DNA from 3 places in the Streptomyces cynarae genome. Region 1 is predicted to be linked to each of the others. Evidence: riboswitches for the same ligand, from Rfam matches in the RefSeq annotation. Region 1 holds a riboswitch; each other region holds the start of a gene.
What was found. A riboswitch is a leader RNA that binds a small molecule or an ion and turns the genes downstream of it on or off. The one in region 1 is predicted to bind cobalamin.
Positions count from the first base shown of each region.

Region 2: linked by a shared signal. The riboswitch ahead of N8I84_RS30045 (Nickel transporter NicT) and the one ahead of N8I84_RS26400 (ribonucleoside-diphosphate reductase subunit alpha) in region 1 are both predicted to bind cobalamin.
Region 3: linked by a shared signal. The riboswitch ahead of N8I84_RS10255 (cobalamin biosynthesis protein) and the one ahead of N8I84_RS26400 (ribonucleoside-diphosphate reductase subunit alpha) in region 1 are both predicted to bind cobalamin.

Region 1 covers NZ_CP106793.1:5,761,295-5,766,633, reverse strand. The annotation lists gene mctP (monocarboxylate uptake permease MctP) at 1-1,598, shown strand, start outside; gene N8I84_RS26405 (GNAT family N-acetyltransferase) at 1,680-2,186, shown strand; cobalamin riboswitch at 2,238-2,374, shown strand; gene N8I84_RS26400 (ribonucleoside-diphosphate reductase subunit alpha) at 2,498-4,891, shown strand; gene N8I84_RS26395 (ribonucleotide-diphosphate reductase subunit beta) at 4,891-5,339, shown strand, end outside.
Region 2 covers NZ_CP106793.1:6,603,817-6,609,155, reverse strand. The annotation lists gene N8I84_RS30055 (hypothetical protein) at 1-706, shown strand, start outside; gene N8I84_RS30050 (ArsR/SmtB family transcription factor) at 731-1,078, opposite strand; cobalamin riboswitch at 1,170-1,379, shown strand; gene N8I84_RS30045 (Nickel transporter NicT) at 1,408-2,511, shown strand; gene N8I84_RS30040 (YcnI family protein) at 2,533-3,288, opposite strand; gene N8I84_RS30035 (hypothetical protein) at 3,329-3,916, opposite strand; gene N8I84_RS30030 (TOBE domain-containing protein) at 4,036-4,434, shown strand; gene N8I84_RS30025 (molybdopterin-dependent oxidoreductase) at 4,465-4,947, opposite strand; gene modA (molybdate ABC transporter substrate-binding protein) at 5,139-5,339, shown strand, end outside.
Region 3 covers NZ_CP106793.1:2,168,107-2,173,445, forward strand. The annotation lists gene N8I84_RS10230 (class II aldolase/adducin family protein) at 1-315, opposite strand, end outside; gene N8I84_RS10235 (inorganic phosphate transporter) at 733-2,025, shown strand; gene N8I84_RS10240 (hypothetical protein) at 2,039-2,254, shown strand; gene N8I84_RS10245 (hypothetical protein) at 2,348-2,656, opposite strand; gene N8I84_RS10250 (DUF397 domain-containing protein) at 2,557-2,832, opposite strand; cobalamin riboswitch at 2,927-3,067, shown strand; gene N8I84_RS10255 (cobalamin biosynthesis protein) at 3,168-4,124, shown strand; gene N8I84_RS10260 (cobyric acid synthase) at 4,121-5,339, shown strand, end outside.

The sequences.
Region 1 (5,339 bases):
GCGTCTTCGTCTTCTTCTTCCTGGCCGTCACGGTCATGGGCTTCCTGGCGGCGCGCTGGCGCAGGGCCGACAACGAGCACAGCCTCGACGAGTGGGGCCTCGGCGGCCGCTCGTTCGGAACCTGGGTCACCTGGTTCCTTCTCGGCGGCGACCTGTACACCGCGTACACGTTCGTGGCCGTGCCGGCGGCGATCTACGCGGCGGGCGCCTCGGGTTTCTTCGCGGTGCCCTACACCATCCTGGTGTACCCGCTCATCTTCACCTTCCTGCCGCGCCTGTGGTCGGTCTCGCACCGGCACGGGTACGTCACGACCTCGGACTTCGTGCGCGGTCGGTTCGGTTCGAAGGGCCTGTCGCTGGCCGTGGCGCTCACCGGCATCCTGGCGACCATGCCGTACATCGCGCTCCAGCTGGTGGGCATCCAGGCCGTGCTGGACGTGATGGGTGTGGGCGGCGGCGAGAACACCAACTGGTTCGTGAAGGACCTGCCGCTGCTGATCGCCTTCGGCGTGCTGGCCGCGTACACGTACTCGTCGGGCCTCAGGGCGCCCGCCCTGATCGCGTTCGTGAAGGACGCGCTGATCTACATAGTCATCGCGGTGGCGATCATCTACATCCCGATCAAGCTGGGCGGCTTCGACGACGTCTTCGCAAAGGCGGGCCATGCGTTCGCGCAGGCCAACCCGAAGACGGGCAAGCCGCGCGGCGCCCTGGTCCCGGCCGAGGCGACCCAGTGGACGTACGCCACACTGGCGCTGGGCTCGGCGCTGGCGCTGTTCATGTACCCGCACTCGGTCACGGCCACGCTGTCCTCGCGCAGCCGTGAGGTGATCCGCCGCAACACCACGATCCTGCCGCTGTACTCGCTGATGCTGGGACTGCTGGCGCTGCTGGGCTTCATGGCGATCGCCGCGGGTGTGAAGGTCCAGAACGGGCAGCTGGCGATTCCGCAGCTGTTCGAGAACATGTTCCCGGACTGGTTCGCCGGAGTGGCCTTCGCGGCGATCGGCATCGGCGCACTGGTGCCCGCGGCGATCATGTCGATCGCGGCCGCGAACCTCTTCACCCGCAACATCTACAAGGACTTCATCAAGCCGAACGCGACGGCAGCGGAGGAGACCAGGGTCTCCAAGATCGTGTCGCTGCTGGTGAAGGTGGGCGCCCTGGTCTTCGTCCTGACCATGGACAAGACGGTCGCCATCAACTTCCAGCTGCTGGGCGGTATTTGGATCCTGCAGACCTTCCCGGCCCTGGTCGGCGGTCTGTTCACCCGCTGGTTCCACCGCTGGGCGCTGCTGGCCGGCTGGGCGGTCGGCATGGTCTACGGCACGCTGGCGGCGTACGGTGTCGCGTCCCCGACCCAGCCGCACTTCGGCGGCTCCGCCAAGGAGATCCCCGGCATCGGCGAGATCGGCTACATCGGCCTGACGGCGTTCGTGATGAACGTGGTGGTGACGGTGGTGCTGACGTTCGTCCTGAAGGCTCTGAAGGCTCCGGAGGGCATCGACGAGACGAAGCCGGAGGACTACACGGCGGACGCGGGCGACCCCGGGGTGCAGGTGGAGCTGCCGCCGGCCACGGCGGGCACCTCGCACTGAGTCCACGTCGTACGCGGGTCAGCGGGCCGTCGGAGAAAATCCGGCGGCCCGTTGTCGTACCCGTCCGGCACACTCGGCCCCATGGACCTCACCATCCGGCAGGCGACCCCCGACGAATACGACACGCTCGGCGAGATCACCGCGCAGGCCTACCTCCGGGACGGCCTCCTCGACTTCGGCGAGAGCGACGCCTACCTCGACGAACTGAAGGACGTGGCAGGGCGGGCGGCCGCAGCAGAGGTGCTGGCGGCCGTGGCGGACGGGCACGTTCTCGGCGGCGTCACCTTCGTACCGACCGGCGGCCCCATGGCCGACATCGCGGGACCGGGGGAGGCCGAGATACGGATGCTCGCGGTCGCGCACGCCGCCCGCGGCCGGGGCGCGGGAGAGGCTCTCGTCCGGGCCTGTGTCGACCGCGCACGGGCCACGGACGGCTGCGTACGGGTCGTCCTGTCGACCCAGCGCACGATGCGCACCGCCCATCGCATCTATGAACGCCTGGGCTTCGTTCGCACACCCGAGCGGGACTGGAACCCCCTCCCCCAGCTCGACGACATCACTCTCCTCACCTACGAGTTGACGCTCTGAGGCGGTGCGACACAACATCTGGGGGTGGCGCCGCAGCCCGGCACAAGATGTATGCTCATGCTCGCTGTCGCCGCAGGGGAATCCGGTGCGAATCCGGAACTGTCCCGCAACGGTGTACTCGTACACGTATGCCCGCATGCCGTCGTACGAGCGTCAGTCCGAGGACCTGCCGACAGTGCGCCCGGCCGTCCGGTCCGGGTGCCCTGACGTCCGGGCCTCGCGGAATGGGCCGGTGGACGCGACGCCGCGTGCGCTCGTGAGCTGCCCCCTGCCCTCCGCCAGGCCCCGTGCCGAGCGAGGGAGAGCCCCACGTGACCATCGCGCCAGTCGATCCGGCTTCAGCCACGGGCCTGGAATCCGACGGTCCGGGTGCCGCGCTGCTGCGGACCCTGACCGAGCTGACCGCCGACCTTCCCGACGCCGACCCCGGCCGGGTCGCCGCCGCCGCGCTGCGCGGCCGGTCCGCCCGTGCCGACGAGGCCGAGCTGCGCGAACTGGCCACGGAGGCCGCCGCGGGCCTCATCTCCGAGGACCCCGCCTACTCGAAGCTGGCCGCCCGCCTGCTGACCATCGGTATCCGCGCCGAGGCCGCCTCCCAGGGCGTCACGTCGTTCACCGAGTCCATCGCCGTCGGCCACCGGGAAGGACTCATCGCGGACCGCACCGCCACGTTCGTACGCCTGCACGCCGACCGTCTCGACGCCCTGGTGGACGAGCGGGCCGACGACCGCTTCGGCTACTTCGGCCTGCGCACCCTGCACAGCCGCTACCTCCTGCGCCATCCGATCACCCGCAAGGTCGTCGAGACGCCCCAGCACTTCATGCTCCGCGTCGCCTGCGGGCTCGCCGAGGACACTGCGTTCGATCCACAGGCGGGCGGCCGGGCGGTGGACGACGTCGCCGCGCTCTACGGGCTCATGAGCCGGCTCGACTACCTCCCCTCCTCCCCCACCCTCTTCAACTCCGGCACCCGGCACCCCCAGATGTCGTCCTGCTACCTCCTCGACTCCCCGAAGGACGAGCTGGACTCCCTCTACGAGCGCTACCACCAGGTCGCCCGCCTCTCCAAGCACGCCGGCGGGATCGGCATCGCCTTCTCCCGCATCCGCTCCCGCGGCTCCCTGATCCGCGGCACCAACGGGCACTCCAACGGCATCGTCCCGTTCCTGAAGACCCTCGACGCCTCGGTCGCCGCCGTGAACCAGGGCGGCCGGCGCAAGGGTGCCGCCGCCGTCTACCTGGAGACCTGGCACTCCGACATCGAGGAGTTCCTGGAACTGCGGGACAACACCGGCGAGGACGCCCGCCGCACCCACAACCTCAACCTCGCGCACTGGATCCCGGACGAGTTCATGCGCCGGGTCGACGCAGACGAGCAGTGGTCGCTGTTCTCCCCGTCGGACGTGCCCGAGCTGGTCGACCTGTGGGGCGAGGAGTTCGACGCCGCCTACCGCAGGGCCGAGGCGGCAGGCCTCGCCAAGAAGACGATCCCCGCCCGGGACCTGTACGGCCGCATGATGCGGACCCTCGCGCAGACCGGCAACGGCTGGATGACGTTCAAGGACGCCGCCAACCGCACCGCCAACCAGACGGCCGAGCCCGGCCACGTGATCCACTCCTCCAACCTCTGCACGGAGATCCTGGAGGTCACCGACGACGGGGAGACGGCGGTCTGCAACCTCGGCTCGGTCAACCTCGGTGCCTTCGTCGACACCGCGACCGGCGACATCGACTGGGAGCGGCTGGACGAGACGGTCCGCACGGCCGTGACCTTCCTCGACCGCGTCGTGGACATCAACTTCTACCCGACCGGGCAGGCGGGCCGCTCCAACGCCAAGTGGCGCCCGGTCGGCCTCGGCGCGATGGGCCTGCAGGACGTCTTCTTCAAGCTGCGGCTGCCCTTCGACTCCCCGGAGGCGCGGCAGCTGTCCACCCGAATCGCCGAGCGCATCATGCTCGCTGCCTACGAGGCCTCCACCGACCTCGCCGAACGCAACGGCCCGCTGCCGGCCTGGGAGAAGACGCGTACGGCCCGCGGTGTGCTGCACCCGGACCACTACGGCGTCGAGTTCACGTGGCCGGAGCGCTGGGCGGCGCTGCGCGAGCGGATCGCGACGACCGGGATGCGCAACTCGCTGCTGCTGGCCATCGCCCCGACCGCCACCATCGCCTCGATCGCCGGCGTGTACGAGTGCATCGAGCCGCAGGTCTCCAACCTCTTCAAGCGCGAGACACTGTCCGGGGAGTTCCTCCAGGTCAACTCCTACCTGGTGAACGACCTGAAGGAGCTGGGCGTGTGGGACGCCCGGACCCGTGAGGCGCTGCGCGAGTCCAGCGGTTCGGTGCAGGACTTCGCCTGGATCCCGGCCGACGTACGGGCGCTGTACCGCACGGCCTGGGAGATCCCGCAGCGCGGCCTGATCGACATGGCCGCCGCGCGCACCCCGTTCCTGGACCAGGCCCAGTCACTGAACCTGTTCATGGAGACGCCGACCATCGGCAAGCTCTCCTCGATGTACGCGTACGCCTGGAAGCGGGGCCTGAAGACGACGTACTACCTGCGCTCGCGCCCGGCGACCCGTATCGCCCGCGCCGCCCAGGGCCAGGCGCAGACCCAGAAGCCCATCCCCGTCCAGCAGGTCGCCGACCCCGACGCGGTCGCCTGCTCCCTTGAGAACCCCGAGTCCTGCGAGGCCTGCCAGTAATGACCACCCGCCACCCGACCACCACTCGGAACCAGAACCTCCTCGACCCGGGCTTCGAGCTGACCCTGCGCCCCATGCGCTACCCGGACTTCTACGAGCGCTACCGGGACGCCATCAAGAACACCTGGACAGTGGAGGAGGTCGACCTCCACTCGGACGTCGCGGACCTCGCCAAGCTGACCCCGGGCGAGCAGCACCTGATCGGTCGGCTGGTCGCGTTCTTCGCGACGGGCGACTCGATCGTGGCCAACAACCTGGTGCTGACCCTCTACAAGCACATCAACTCCCCCGAGGCGCGGCTCTACCTGAGCCGCCAGCTCTTCGAGGAGGCCGTCCACGTCCAGTTCTACCTGACACTCCTGGACACCTACCTCCCCGACCCGGACGACCGGGCGGCGGCCTTCGCGGCCGTGGAGAACATCCCGTCCATCCGGGAGAAGGCCGAGTT
Region 2 (5,339 bases), 840 kb from region 1:
GGGCCTGGTCGGCATCTCCCTCTACTACACCGACGGCAGCGACCGCCTGTCCTGGTACTCGCACGCGAGCATGCTGCTGGCGGCGGGTCTGCTGGCCCTGTTCGTGCTGTTCGTGCGCCGGCTGGGTCCGGCAGCGACCGTGCTGCCCTGGTGCGCGTTCTTCCTGGCGACCCGTTCGCAGGACGGCTACTACCTGATGATGACGCCGCTGTGGCTGGCTGCGGCGGTCACCGCGCCGCCCTCCGCGTTCGCCACCGCGTGGCAGCCCCGGCTGCTGCACGGCCGGCGGACGGCCCGCACGGTGCTGGCCGGGGCCCTGGTGGCACCGGCCCTGGTGGCCGCGACGCTTGCGGCGACCGGACAACCGCCGTTGCGCATGCAGACCGTCGGCTCCACCCGGAAGGCCGCGACCGTCAAGACGCTCACCGTCCGTGTGAACAACACCGGCGACTCCGCCGTCCAGCCCCACTTCATGATGACGACCGGCCACGGCGAGAGCCTCTGGTGGAAGGTGCTCCAGGGTCCGTCGTCCGTCGGCGCCCACGCCACCGCCACTTACCGGATCCAGGCGCCGGGCAAGGGCTTCACCGTCCCCGGGAAGGGCGTCCGTGTCCGGCTGCGCGCCTTCACCGAGTCGCCGCTGACGCTGTCGAGCCAGGACATCCACCTGGCACCGCAGAAGGACCCGGCCTCGCACGGGAAGTGAGCCGTCCGAGGAACCGATCCGTCCTCAGGTCACCTGCTTGAGCAGCTCGTTCACCACGGGGTCGATCACCCGGTAGCGGACGATCCGCCCCTCCTTCTCACCCGCCACCACCTCGGCCGTCCGCAGCAGCCGCAGCGCCTGCGAGACGGCCGGGTCGTTCATACCCGTCGCCACCGCCAGGTCGGAGACGGCGAGCGGCCCGGCCCGGTGCAGGGCCAGCAGCAGGGCGAGCCGGCCGGGGTCGGCCAGCAGCGAGAAGCGGTCGGCCCAGGTGCGTACGGCCTCGGGGGCACCGATGGCCTCGATGGCCTCGCAGACCCGGTGGCCGTCGATGGTGCGCCTGCCGGCGCGGTCGGCGGGGACGAGATGCATGCGCACATTCTCCCAGGCGCCCCCGTGTGATCTTGGATACCTACGGATACCTGCGCAACTGTGCAGCCTTGCAGGCGTCGCCGCCCCGGCCCTAAGGTGGCCGGGCCGTGGTGTTCGGGAAGACCGGTGAAAGTCCCCAGGGACTCAGGCCGGAGCGGCCCTCGCCACTGTGATCGGGGAGTTCCCGTCCCGTGCCGCCCGCCTCCAGCGGGTGGCGCCACTGGCTGCACGTCGGCCGGGAAGGTAGGGGCGGGCGCGGTGATCCGTCAGCCAGGAGACCGGCCACGGCATCTCACGAAGTGATCCACGAGGTGCTGGAGCCTGACCGTATGACCCTGACCGACCCTGCCCTGCCCGAGGCCGCCTCCTTCCGTTGGCGACGCGAGGACACCCTGCGGACCGCCGGGCTGCTGGCGGTGATCGCCGCCCTGCACGTGGCCGCGTTCGGCGTGCTGTTCCTGCTGGTGGTGCCCGAGCACTACCAGATGGGCTCCAAGGCGTTCGGCATCGGGCTCGGTGTCACCGCGTACACGCTGGGCATGCGGCACGCCTTCGACGCCGACCACATCGCGGCCATCGACAACACCACCCGCAAGCTGATGGCGGACGGCAAGCGTCCGGTGTCGGTCGGGTTCTGGTTCGCGCTCGGGCACTCCAGCGTGGTGGTGGTGCTCGCCGCGCTGATCGCCGGAGGCACCCAGCTGGCCGGGCGCCTGATGAACGAGAACTCCCGTACGCACCAGGTGCTCGGCGTGCTGGGCACGACGATCTCCGGCTCGTTCCTCTATCTCATCGCGGCCCTCAACCTGGTGGCGCTGATGGGCATCCTGCGGGTGTTCCGGGCGATGCGGGCGGGGACGTACGACGAGAAGGAGCTGGAAACCCACCTGGACTCCCGGGGTTTCATGAACCGGATCCTCGGCCGCTTCACCCGGTCCATCAGCCGCCCCGGGCAGATGTTCCCGCTCGGCTTCCTGTTCGGCCTGGGCTTCGACACCGCTACCGAGGTCACTCTGATGGTGATGGCGGGCAGCGGGGCGGCGGCCGGGCTGCCCTGGTACGCGATCCTGTGCCTGCCGCTGCTGTTCGCGGCCGGGATGAGCCTGTTCGACACCCTCGACGGCACGTTCATGAACTTCGCGTATCAGTGGGCCTTTTCGAATCCGGTGCGCAAGGTGTTCTACAACCTCACCATCACCGGGCTGTCGATCGCGGTGGCCTTCCTGATCGGCACGATCGAGCTGGTCGGAGTGCTCCACGACAAGCTGGACCTGCGGGACGCGGTGACGGGCTGGATCGCCGGGCTCGACCTCGACAACGTGGGCTTCGTCATCGTGGGGCTGTTCCTGGTGGTGTGGGCGGCGGCCCTCACGTACTGGCGGCTGGCCAAGGTGGAGGAGCGCTGGGCTCCCCGCCCCGCCGACGGCAACTGACGCCGGCGGGGCGGTGGCCGGTCACTCGCCGCTGGAGGAAGCGGAGGCGCCGCTGCGGCCGCGGGCGATCGCGAAGACCGCGGCGGCAAGGCCCAGGACACCGACGACCAGACCGGCGATGCCGAGCCCGCGGGCGGTGGAGTCACTGGTGGCCGCGACCTTCGTCGTGGTGGCACTCGGCTTCTCCTCGGTGCCTGCGGGAGCCGCGGTGGAACCGGCGCCCTCCGCCGTGCCCTTGGCGGTCAGCTGGAGCACCGGCGCCGGGTTCTCCGGCTCGTCCTGCCCCTTCTGGGCCTCCTCGATCCAGCGGACGACATTTCCGTCGGAGTAGGTCTGCAGCGTCTTGAACGTCAACTGGTCGGCGTTCTCCGGAAGTTGACCGAAGGCGACGTTGAAGTCCTGGTACTGGCCGTGCCGGATGCGGCCGCCGGTCCAGGTGATCTGGGAGACCGCGTCGGTGATGGTGCCGTCGTCCGTCTTGACCGGGGTCTTGAGCTTGGTGGTGGTCACCTGCGCCGTCCAGCCGTCCTGCGGACTGACCAGCACGCCCAGGATCGGGTGGTCGGTGGGCAGGAAGACCTGCACCTTGGTGGTCGCGGCGGTGTCCTCCTCGTTGGGCACCCGGAAGGTCAGCACACCGTCGGTGGCGCCCTTCGCGTAGCTCTCGGGGTGGACGGTGACATGGGCGAAGGCCGCGCCGGCCGCGGTGAGGACACCGGCGGCGGCGAGTGCGGCGACGGTGGTGGCGCGGCGCAGGGTGGTACGCATCGGGGACATGGGTGGGCAAGCTCCGTACTAGTGCTGGGTCTTGGGGGGTTCAGACGGTGTACGGGACCGCCGGGGGCGGGCCGCGCCGGTGGAGGGCGTGGCGGAGCAGCGCCTGTCCGGGGAGCCGGCGTCGGCGGGCGTACGGGCGCGGCGGCCTGACGTACGCGGGCAGCGGTGCCGTACGCCATCGGACGGCGAGACGCGGGACGAAGGCGGCGGCCTTGCGCAGCAGCGACCACAGGGCGGCCTCGCCGCGCCGCAGGCACCAGGAGGCCAGCAGGGCGGCGGCCAGGTGCGCGACGACGGCGTGCGAGGTCATGGCGTGCGGCGGGGCGGCCATGGGCATGCCGTGCGCCATGCCCGGCATGCCCATCGGCATCTGTGCCGGCTCGGCCGCGTCGAAGGCCAGATGGAGCCCGCCCTGGACGAGGAGCATCGCGAGGGCGATACCGGGCAGCGAGCGCTCACGCCCGGCGAGCGCCGCACCGGCGGCGAACACGGGCAGGAACCCCGCCGCGTCCGCCCACACCGGCGGCACCGCGCCGGTGGCCAGCGTGTGTCCGCCGACGGCGAGCAGCACGCACAGGACGGCGAACACCGCCGCGCGCAGGCTCCGCACCGTCCAGGACACGTCCATGGGGTGGGATCCTCCCATGCGGACACCCGCGATCATGTCCGTTTCCGCAGATCCGGCGTGCCGGGGGCGGCGTGGGGCGCGTTGTGGAGGGGGTGGCGAGGGCGCCTATCGTGGCGCGCATGCAGTCCTACACAATCGGCCAGGCCGCCCGGTTGCTCGGGGTGAGCCCGGACACCGCGCGGCGGTGGGCGGACGCGGGGCGGGTGGCGACGCGGCGCGACGAGAGCGGGCGGCGGGTCATCGACGGCAGGGACCTTGCCGCGTTCTCGGTGGAGTTGGCGCGCGGCGGCACCGGCGAGGAGGACGCCCCCTCGTACACCTCTGTCCGCAACGCCTTCCCGGGGATCGTCACCGCCGTGAAGCTCGGTGACGTGGCCGCCCAGGTGGAGATCCAGGCGGGGCCGCACCGTCTGGTCTCCCTGCTGACCAGGGAGGCTGTGGAGGAACTGGGTCTTGAGGTCGGCATGGAGGCCACCGCCCGGGTGAAGTCGACGAACGTCCATATCGACCGGGCCTGAGGGGGACGGCGATCCGGTGTTCCGCGGGGCTCATGTCCACGGGCCGTAACGGCCGTCCACGCGGATCGCGGTGACGCCGCTGACGTAGCGCGCCCCGCAGCGGTCCTGCGGCAGCACGGGCTGCGGCCCGGACCGGTCGAGCGGGGTGTCGTCGACACGGGCCGCGAGCAGCACGGGCGCCCGGCCGAAGTCCGGGTCGATCTCGGCCCAGGACAGCAGGGCGTGGTGGCCGTCCGTGCCCGTGACGGCGATCAGGAAGCGCAGCCGGTCCTTGCGCCGGGCGAGGTCGAATGCGGGGTGTGCGGCCGAGAGCACGTCGTGCAGCAGCGGGCCCGCAAACCGGTGGTGCTGTACACCGCTGGTGGCGCACTCGAAACTGACGCGCGCCTCGTGCTGGGGCCAGGCGAGCAGGTCGGGCACGGTCAGCCGGGCGGGACGTGCGAGGTCCCCGATCAGCGCGAGTTCCGCCGGTGCGGCGGCGTCGGCGACCGGTTCCGTCAAGGACTGGCCCACGGCGCACCACCTCCCGGATGACGATACCCGTGCGCGGGCTCCGTGCAAACGCACATGCGTGCTCGAGATGCGAGACAGACCGGCTCATGCGATGCCATAGAACGCTTACGGCTGGTATCTGCGGCACTATGATCGGTGTATCCGAGGGGTCCGGTGATCCCTCCCGGACGAACAGAGGGAGTCGATCCGTGATGACCCGTTCCGCGCGCCGGACCCGCCGCACGCTCCTGGCGGCCGGCGCGGGGGCCGCCGCGCTGCTGGCCCTGAGCGCCTGCTCCTCCTCATCCGGCTCCTCGGGCTCCGGTTCCGGCACGAAGGCGGACTCCTCGGCGTCCGCGAAGCCGTCCGGCACGGTCACCGTCTTCGCCGCCGCCTCCCTCAAGGAGAGCTTC
Region 3 (5,339 bases), 3.6 Mb from region 1:
GACGGCCAGGTGCATGGGCAGCTCGCTGGTCGGGCGCAGCGTGCCGAGCACTTGGTGTCCGTCCAGGTCGACCCCGACCACGTCGCCCGGCGTCAGCCGCTCGTACGGCACTCCGGTGGGGGTGACCAGCACGGTGTCGCCGACGCGTACGGAGACGTTGCCGGAGGTACCGACGACCAGTCCGTCGGCGACCGTGCGGCGGGCCGTCGCGACGAGCTGGTCCCAGGCCCGCGCCACCTCCCCCGCCGCGGCCGCCCCCCGCCCGTGCCGTACGGCCTCCCGGGCGTCCCCTGCGTCATGTCGCTGATCGGCCATGCCGCGATCCTGCCAGGCGGGGTCCGCGCGGGGGTGGCCCGGCGCACAGCAGGCCGGAAGCCACGGGCCCGGAAGTGTACATATATGGACACACCTCCCCCAGGAGGCGGTTACACCAGCGAGAGGCTGGAGGGTGACCGAAATCTCTTCAGCCGGTCCCGGGACCGGCTGAAGCGGTTCACGACGAGCCGGCGAAGAGCCCGGCGCAACTCCCCGAGACGTCCCCCGGACACGTACCAGAGCTTCCGGAAGCCTGAATTGCGGCTTCGTTCGAGGTGCGACCCCCGTCGGCCGACCACAAACGGAACGCCGATACGCCGATCGGTACACCCTGCGGCCCGTCTCAGTTCATCTTCCGTTCACCCAGGTTGCCTACGGTCCAACAGCCACTGACCTTCCCCACAGAAGCCTGGGTAAATGGAACACATCACGCTCCTCCTCGGAATCGTGATCGTCACCGCTCTCGTGTTCGATTTCACGAACGGTTTCCACGACACAGCCAACGCGATGGCGACGACCATCTCGACTGGCGCCCTGAGGCCCAAGACGGCGGTGGCGATGTCCGCCGCGCTGAACCTCCTCGGCGCCTTCCTCTCTGTCGAGGTCGCCAAGACGATCTCCGGCGGCATCATCAACGAACAGGGCATACGCGTCGAAGTGATCTTCGCCGCCCTGGTGGGCGCCATCCTGTGGAACCTGCTGACCTGGCTCCTGGGTCTGCCGTCCAGTTCCTCCCACGCCCTCTTCGGCGGTCTGATCGGTGCCGCCGTCACCTCGGCCGGCTGGTCCGCGGTGAACGGCTCGACGATCGTCACCAAGGTCCTGATCCCCGCGGTGGCCGCGCCGCTCGTGGCGGGCCTCGCCTCGATGCTCGCCACCCGCCTGTCGTACGTGATCGGCAGCCGCGCCGACGAGAAGGCGACCGCGAAGGGCTACCGGGCCGGCTCGATCGCCTCGGCGGGCCTGGTCTCCCTGGCCCACGGCACGAACGACGCGCAGAAGACGATGGGCATCATCACGCTGGCCCTGGTCACCGGCGGTGTCATCGCCCCCGGCTCGAACCCTCCCACCTGGGTCATCGTCTCGGCCGGTCTGGCCATCGCGCTCGGCACCTACCTGGGCGGCTGGCGCATCATCCGCACCCTCGGCAAGGGCCTGACGGACCTGGCGCCGCAGCAGGGCTTCGCCGCACAGACCAGCGCGGCGACCGCGATCCTCGCCTCCTCGCACCTCGGCTTCTCCCTCTCCACCACCCAGGTCTGCTCCGGCGCCGTCATGGGCGCGGGCCTCGGCCGCAAGGGCGGCGTGGTCCGCTGGTCCACCGCGACCCGGATGCTGACCGCGTGGGTTCTGACGCTCCCGGCGGCCGGCCTGGTCGGCGCGGGCGCCGAACTCCTCACCAAGCAGGGCACCTGGGGCACGGTCGCCACCGGCGTGCTGCTGGTCGCCGGCGCCGGGGTCATCTGGACCCTGTCGCGCCGCAAGCCGGTCACGGTGGACAACGTCAACGACATCGAGACGGAGCCCGCGGGCGTCGTCACCGCGGCGATCGCGGCGGTCATCCCGCCCCCGGCGGGCCCCGTCGCCGCGGCCGACAGCGCGGCGCCCGGCACCGCCCCGGCGGACACGGACGCCACCACCGACCTGCAGGCCACGATCCCGGCCCCTGACGGCCCCTCCGCGGAGCCGGCCCCCGCCGCCACGGTTTAAGGAATCACCACTCATGAAGATCGACTGGGCAGCCCTCGGCTCCGTCTTCGGCGTCAGCCTCGGGGTCACCGTGGCCCTGGTGGCCCTGTTCACCCTGGGCGTCGTGGGCCTCACCAAGAAGGACTCGGCCCGGGGCGGCGCGGCCGCCCTGGCGGCGACCGGCGCCTACGCCTGCTTCGCGGCCTGCGCGGCTGCGGTCGCGTACGGTATCCATCTGATCGTCGCCTGACGGCCGGAGCACTTCGGAATCGCACACGCAGCGCTGTCGCTGCGCGTCACCCCCGCAGCGGTGTCGCTGCGGGGGTTTCTCGCGTTACCGAGGTCAAGGGGTCCGCGAGTCGCGTTGCCGGACGGCCGCCGTCGCCCGGCCCAGGACACGGAGACGCTCCGCGACCGGGGTGAGGCCCCACCACAGGCCCGCGCAGGCGGCGGCCGCGATGGTGACCACCAGCCACACGAGGGCCCGCGCCGGGGTCCCGGGCACCAGCAGCGCCGCCAGCGCACCGATGCCGACTGCGAACATCCCCGTCGTCAGGGAGAAGAGTGCCAGCGGAGCCGCTGCCGCCAGCGAGGGGTGCGGCGCGTGGGGACCTCCCGCGCCTGCCGAGAATTCCTTGGCCCTGTCCCCCATGTGGGTCCCTCCCGTCCTCTGGACGGTTCGCTCGGACGCCGTCCACTGCCGGGTTTCTCGAGTCCGGCCAGCAAAGCACACCCCGCCGTACGGCGAAAGACGAGCACCGGACCGGTGCGCCGTTTCGAGTCACGCGCCGGAACGCACGCCCCTGGACCACCTACTGGGACCGTCACTTCACAACCAAAGGCGCGATTCGGGCAACTGACGCGATTTCAGTGGTGTGGGACTCAGCACACCACAGCGTCGCAGGTCAAGAGCAAGTTGACGGCTGTTCTGGGTGCGTGGTGGACTGCCGGAGCCAGTACGGCGGCAGGAGAGGAAGCCGGTGCGAGTCCGGCGCGGTCCCGCCACTGTCACCGGGGAAGAACTCCCCGGGAGCCAGGAACTCTCGCCGCCGGTCTCGTCGAACCAGGGCGTGGACACCCTGAGTGAGGACATATCGCCATGCGCGGCTGCCGATTGAGGTTCTGTCACCGAGCACTGTCCGACCGCACGGTCGGCTGAGCCGATGGGTGCCGATCGCGTCTTCGCGTACGGCGCCGCCGCCGGCCTCCTCGGCGACCTCCTGCTGGGCGATCCACGCCGCGGGCATCCGGTCGCCGCGTTCGGGCGGGCCGCGGCGGCCGTGGAACGGGTGCTGTGGCGGGACCACCGCGGGTGGGGCGCACTGCACACCGCCGTCTGCGCCGGGGGTGCCGTGACAGCGGCGGCGCTCGCCGCATCCGCCGTACGTCCCTCCCGTACCGCCGCCACGGCCCTGACTGCTGCCGCCACCTGGGCCGTGGTCGGGGGCACGTCGCTCGCCCGGGAGGCAGGCGCCATCGGGCGCGCCCTGGAGGCGGGGGACGTCGAGGCCGCACGCGCCCGGCTGCCGCATCTGTGCGGGCGGGACCCGCAGGCGCTGGACGCGGACGGGATCGCCCGGGCGGTCGTCGAGTCCGTCGCCGAGAACACCTCCGACGCCGTGGTGGGCGCGCTCGCCTGGGGAGCCGTCGCCGGGGTGCCCGGTCTCGTGGGTTTCCGCGCCGTCAACACGCTCGACGCCATGGTCGGGCACAAGTCGCCCCGCTACCGGCGCTACGGATGGGCCTCGGCGCGCCTCGACGACGTCGCGGGATGGCCGGGAGCACGGCTCACCGCCGTTCTCGCGGCAGCGGCGGGCCCCGATCCGCGGGGCGCGGTACGCGCCTGGCGCGCCGACGCCGCGAAGCACCCGAGCCCCAACGCCGGGCCCGTGGAGGCGTCGTTCGCGGGCGCCCTGGGTGTGCGGCTGGGCGGAACGCTGTCGTACGGGGGGCGCGTGGAGCACCGGCCCGTGCTCAACGCGGCCGGGCGCGCCGTCCGTACGGACGACATCGAGCGGGCCGTACGGCTCTCCCGGCGCGTGAGCGGGCTCGCGCTCGGCATCACGGTCGCCGGGCGCCTGGCGGCCCGAAGGCTTCTCGCGAAGGGACGGACGTCATGAGCGGCGGACTCCTCGTCGCCGGTACCACCTCCGACGCCGGCAAGAGCGTCGTCACCGCCGGTATCTGCCGCTGGCTCGTACGGCAGGGGGTCGAGGTCGCGCCGTTCAAGGCGCAGAACATGTCCCTGAACTCCTTCGTCACCCGCGAGGGCGCCGAGATCGGGCGGGCGCAGGCCATGCAGGCCCAGGCGTGCCGTATCGAGCCGACCGCGCTGATGAACCCCGTGCTGCTCAAGCCGGGCGGCGAGCAGAGCAGCCAGGTCGTGCTGCTGGGCAAGCCGGTCGGTGAACTGAGCGCGCGCGGGTACCACGGGGGTCGGCAGCAGCGGCTCCTCGGCACCGTGCTGGACTGCCTCGCCGAGTTGCGGGGCACGTATGACGCGGTGATCTGTGAGGGGGCCGGCAGCCCGGCGGAGATCAACCTGCGGCGCACCGACATCGTGAACATGGGGATCGCCCGCAACGCCCGGCTACCCGTGCTCGTCGTCGGCGACATCGACCGCGGCGGTGTCTTCGCGTCCTTCTTCGGGACGGTGGCGCTGCTCTCGCCCCAGGACCAGGAGCTCGTCGCCGGATTCCTGGTCAACAAGTTCCGCGGGGACGTCAGCCTGCTGGAACCGGGCCTCGACATGCTGCGGGACCTCACCGGGCGGCGCACCTACGGAGTCCTGCCGTTCCGGCACGGGCTCGGGATCGACGAGGAGGACGGGCTCAGGGTGTCCCTGCGGGGCGCGGTCCGCGAGTCCGAGGTGACCGCCCCCGTCGGTGAGGACGTGCTGCGCGTCGCCGTCTGCGCGATCCCCCTCATGTCCAACTTCACGGACGTGGACGCGCTGGCCGCCGAGCCGGGTGTGGTCGTCCGGTTCGTGGACCGGCCGGAGGAGCTGGCGGACGCCGACCTCGTCGTGATCCCGGGAACCCGGGGAACCGTCCGCGCCCTGGAGTGGCTGCGCGAGCGCGGCCTCGCGGACGCCCTCGTCCGAAGGGCCGCGGAAGGGCGGCCGATCCTCGGCGTCTGCGGCGGCTTCCAGATCCTCGGCGAGCACATCGAGGACGAGGTCGAGTCGCGCGTCGGCAGTGTCCAAGGGCTCGGAGTGCTGCCCGTGCGGGTGCGGTTCGCCCGCGAGAAGACCCTCACCCGGCCGGCGGGGGAAGCCCTCGGCGAGCCCGTCGAAGGGTACGAGATCCACCACGGGGTCGCCGAAGTCACCGGCG